2 regions of the Streptomyces sp. NPDC031365 genome follow, and region 2 is predicted to be linked to the other one. Evidence: riboswitches for the same ligand, from Rfam matches in the RefSeq annotation. Region 2 holds a riboswitch; the other holds the start of a gene.
The links. Region 2 has a riboswitch for thiamine pyrophosphate ahead of thiO (glycine oxidase ThiO). Riboswitches for the same ligand answer to the same signal wherever they lie in the genome.
Positions count from the first base shown of each region.

Region 1: it holds a riboswitch for thiamine pyrophosphate, as region 2 does, so the genes downstream of both, ACZ5C2_RS31020 (thiamine ABC transporter substrate-binding protein) here and thiO (glycine oxidase ThiO) in region 2, are expected to answer to the same signal.

Region 1 is NZ_JBVIIM010000028.1:46,375-48,564, reverse strand. Features, by position in the region: gene ACZ5C2_RS31025 (ABC transporter permease) at 1-129, opposite strand, end outside; gene ACZ5C2_RS31020 (thiamine ABC transporter substrate-binding protein) at 177-1,259, opposite strand; TPP riboswitch at 1,340-1,445, opposite strand; gene rlmN (dual-specificity RNA methyltransferase RlmN) at 1,470-2,190, opposite strand, start outside.
Region 2 is NZ_JBVIIM010000019.1:20,562-22,751, forward strand. Features, by position in the region: gene thiO (glycine oxidase ThiO) at 1-855, opposite strand, end outside; TPP riboswitch at 853-964, opposite strand; gene ACZ5C2_RS25265 (avidin-fold protein) at 1,016-1,381, shown strand; gene ACZ5C2_RS25270 (NAD(P)/FAD-dependent oxidoreductase) at 1,395-2,190, shown strand, end outside.

The DNA of each region.
Region 1 (2,190 bases), on a different contig from region 2:
GTCGGACTGGGCCAGCACGTCCCCGATCCGCCCGAGCTGCCAGGTCCCGTCGGCCTTCAGTCCGCGCGCGACGATCGCGGTGACGGGATAGGCGAAGAACACGGCGAAGAACGCGACCGGCACGGCCATCAGGCCGAGCCGGGCCGCGCTCCCGTGCCGCTTCGCCGCGGCTCGCGTCACTTCAGTACGAGCGAGGTCCACGACTTGACCCACTGGTCACGGTTTTCGGCGATCTTCGCCGGGTCCATGGTCGCCGGGTCCTTCGCCTGCGGCCCGAACTTCACGAACTCCTCGGGCACCTGGGCGCCCTCCCGTACCGGATACACGAACATGTTGAGCGGCATGTCGTCCTGGAAGGTCTTGCTGATCAGGAAGTCCAGCAGCGCCTTGCCGCCCTCGGGGTTCTTCGCGTTGTCCAGCAGCCCCGCGTACTCGACCTGGCGGAAGCAGGTGCCCTCGGCGACCCCCGTGGGCGCGGTTTCCGGCTTCGGGTCGGCGTAGATGACCTCGGCGGGCGGCGAGGAGGCGTACGACACCACCAGCGGCCGGTCGGCCTTGGCCTGCTTGCCGCCGGCCGAGCCGGAGAACTCCTCGTTGTAGGCCTGCTCCCAGCCGTCGACCACCTTGACGCCGTTGGCCCTGAGCTTCTTCCAGTAGTTCTGCCAGCCTTCGTCCCCGTACTTGGCCGCGGTGCCGAGCAGGAAGCCGAGACCGGGCGAGGAGGTCGAGGCGTTCTCGACGACGAGGAGGTCCTTGTACTCGGGCTTGACCAGGTCGTCGAACGTCTTCGGCGGGGTGAGGTCGTGCTCGCCGAACCATGCCTTGTCGTAGTTGACGCAGACGTCACCGCTGTCGACGGGGGTGACCCGGTGCCCGGCCTCGTCCACCCGGTACTCGGGCAGGATCCGATCGGAGCCCTTCGCCTCGTACGGCTGGAACAGCCCGTTGTCGAGGGCACGGGACAGCAGGGTGTTGTCGACGCCGAAGAAGACGTCGCCCTGCGGGTTGTCCTTGGTCAGGACGGCCTTGTTCACGGCCTGCCCGGCGTCGCCGTCCTCGAGGACCTTGAGCTCGTAGCCGGACTGCTTCTCGAAGGCGGCGACGACGTCCTTCGACACGGCCCACGAGTTGTGGCTGACGAGGGTCACGGTCCCGGACCCGCCGCCGCTCGCCTCGTCGCCGTCCGAGGACCCGCACGCGGACAGTGTGACCAGCCCCAGCCCGACGACCAGGACCGTGACCTTCTTGGTGATACCCACTTGATTCCTCCTGGAGTGACCAGGAAGAGACGCGGCCCCGCCAGGAACCCCTGGGCGGGGTCCCGGGCAGGGCGCAACAGCTCGAGTGATGACCGATCTCCCTACCCAGAATGACCTGGGCCAGGTTCGGAGGGTCTGCGGCCGGTACCGCACTCTCAGCGCTGTGGCGCTCCCCTGTCGGAATATGAAGATGTACGTACTCGGGTCACATTACCGCTCGCTCGCGGCGAGCTGCCCACACGCCCCGTCGATCTCCTGTCCACGGGTGTCCCGGACCGTCACCGGCACACCGTGCGCGGCGATCGCCTCCACGAACGCCTTCTCGTCCTCGGGACGGGAAGCGGTCCACTTCGAGCCGGGCGTGGGGTTGAGCGGGATGAGGTTGACGTGCACGGGACGTCCCCTGAGCATCCGCCCGAGGCGGTCACCCCGCCAGGCCTGGTCGTTGATGTCCCGGATGAGCGCGTACTCGATGGACAGCCGCCGCCCGGACCTGGCCGCGTACTCGAACCCGGCGTCCAGGACCTCGCGCACCCTCCACCGTGTGTTCACGGGAACGAGGGTGTCGCGCAGTTCGTCGTCGGGAGCGTGCAGCGAGATGGCGAGCCGGCACTTGAAGCCCTCGTCGGAGAACCGGTGAATGGCCGGGACGAGTCCGACCGTGGACACGGTGATCCCCCGCTGGGACAACCCGAGCCCGTCCGGCTCGGGGTCGGTCAGACGCCGAATGGCCCCCACGACCCGCTTGTAGTTGGCGAGGGGCTCCCCCATGCCCATGAACACGATGTTGCTCAGCCGCGCCGGGCCGCCGGGCACCTCACCGTCCCGGAGCGCCCGCATCCCGTCCACGATCTGGTGCACGATCTCGGCGGTCGACAGATTCCGGTCCAGCCCGGCCTGCCCGGTCGCGCAGAAGGGGCAGTTCATCCCG
Region 2 (2,190 bases):
GGTGGTGTCCCAGCCCATCTCCTCGCTGGTCGCGCCGATCACCAGCTCGCCGTTCTCACGCGGCACCAGATAGACATGGCTGCCGCGCACCACGGCGCGTACGGTCCGGCTCAGGAAGGGACCGGGGCGGTCGGGCATCGTCAGCCGCAGCACCTGCCCCTTCACGGGCCGCACGGGCGGCAGCACGTCCTCCGGGACGCCCGCGAGCCGCCCGCTGAGGCTGCCCGCGGCGAGCACCACCTGCCCGGCGCTCAGCTCGGTGCCGTCGGAGGCGAGAACGCCCCTCGCGCGGCCGCCGGTGACGAGGAGCCGCTCGGCCCACGCGCGGTGGACGGTCACCCCGGCCCGCTCGCAGGCGGTGACCAGGGCGGCCGCCAGCCGCCGCGGATCGATCTGATGGTCGCCGTCCACCCGCAGCCCGCCGCGCACCCCGGGCGCGAGCATCGGCTCCAGGCGTCGGCACTCCCGCCCGGACAGCCACTGCGAGTCCAGCCCCGACCGCTGGTGAAGGGCGTGCAGTTCCCGCAGGTGGGCGCGGTCGTCGGCGTCCAGGGCCACGGCGAGCGTGCCGCAACTGCGGTAGCCGAGGTCGTGGCCGGTGAGTTCGGTGAGCTCGGCCGCGAACGCGGGATAGCGCCGAGCGGAGGCGAGGTTCAGGCCGAGCAGGGTCTCCTCGCCGTAGTGCAGCTCCGTGACGGCGGCCAGCATCCCGGCGGCCACCTGGGCGGCGCCGCCCCCCGGCTCGGGGTCCACCACGGTCGTGGTCAGACCGCGCTGCGCGGCCCGCCAGGCCGTGACCAGTCCGATGATTCCGCCCCCGACGACGAGGACGTCAGAAGTACGCGTGGGCGACATGGGCGTCCAGCCCCTCCCTTCGCCGGCATGACCCGGATCAGGTTCGTACGGTCGGAGGCCGCCAGCCTCCCTCTCAGCCCGGTGCGTCCAGGCTCCCGCGAGTGCTTGTACGTTGGCCACCCTAGCCCGCAGAGCAGCGCACAGGTAAGGGAGCCTCCCCGTGGCCCGATCGCTCGACGGACTCGTCCTCGCCCCCGTCGCCGACCAGGCTCCGGGTCAGGTCGGCACCCGTACCCGGTTCGACTACCACGAGCGGGGCGGGGAGGTATGGGCCGAGTACGCGGGCGGCGACGTCGTGCGCGGGTATCTGGTGGGCACCCGCGCGGGGGACCGGCTGGACTTCCGGTACGTCCAGCTCAAGGGGGACGGCACGACGTCGTCGGGGCACTGCGTGTCCACGGTCGTGGAGCTGCCCGACGGGCGGGTACGGCTGGAGGAGAGCTGGGAGTGGGAGTCGCAGCCGGGCAGCGGCACGAGCGTGGTGGAGCAGCTCCCGGACCGCGAGAACCCGCCGGCGACCGAGTGACTAGGGTGATCGGGTGAGCGAGCAGACGCAGGAACCGGGACGGTCCGCACCGCGGCGGGTGGTGGTGGCGGGCGCCGGCATGGCCGGCGTGCAGACCGCGGCAGCCCTGCGGGAGCAGGGTTTCACCGGCACGGTGACCCTGATCGGCGCGGAGCCCCACCAGCCCTACGACCGCCCGCCGTTGTCCAAGGCGGTGCTGCTCGGCAAGGCCGAGGACTCCGCCTTCGACGTCGACTTCGAGGAGCTCGGCATCGAACTGCGGCTCGGCTGCGAGGTGCTCGGCCTGCGCCCCGGCGACCACGAGCTGGACACGGAGGCCGGGCCCGTCCCGTACGACGTCCTGGTGATCGCCACCGGCGCGGAACCGGTGCGGCTGCCGGGCGCGGAGGGCATCCCCGGTGTGCACCTCCTGCGCACCCTGGACGACGCCGAACGGCTGCGTCCGGTGCTCGCGCGGCAGCACGACATCGTGGTGGTCGGCGCCGGCTGGATCGGCGCGGAGTTCGCCACCGCCGCCCGCGGGGCGGGCTGCGCGGTCACCGTCGTGGAGGCCGAGGAGCGTCCGCTGGCCGAGGCACTTCCCGCCGAGGTGGCCGCCCCGATGACCGCCTGGTACGCCGAGGCCGGTGCAGCGCTGCGCACGCACACGCGCGTGGAGCGCGTCGAGCCGGGTGCCGTGGTCCTGGACGACGGCACCCGGCTGCCCGCGGGTGCCGTGGTCGTCGGCATCGGGGCCAGGCCCGCCACGGCCTGGCTGGCGGGCTCCGGAATCGCACTCGGGACGCGGGGCGAGGTCGTGGCCGACCGCC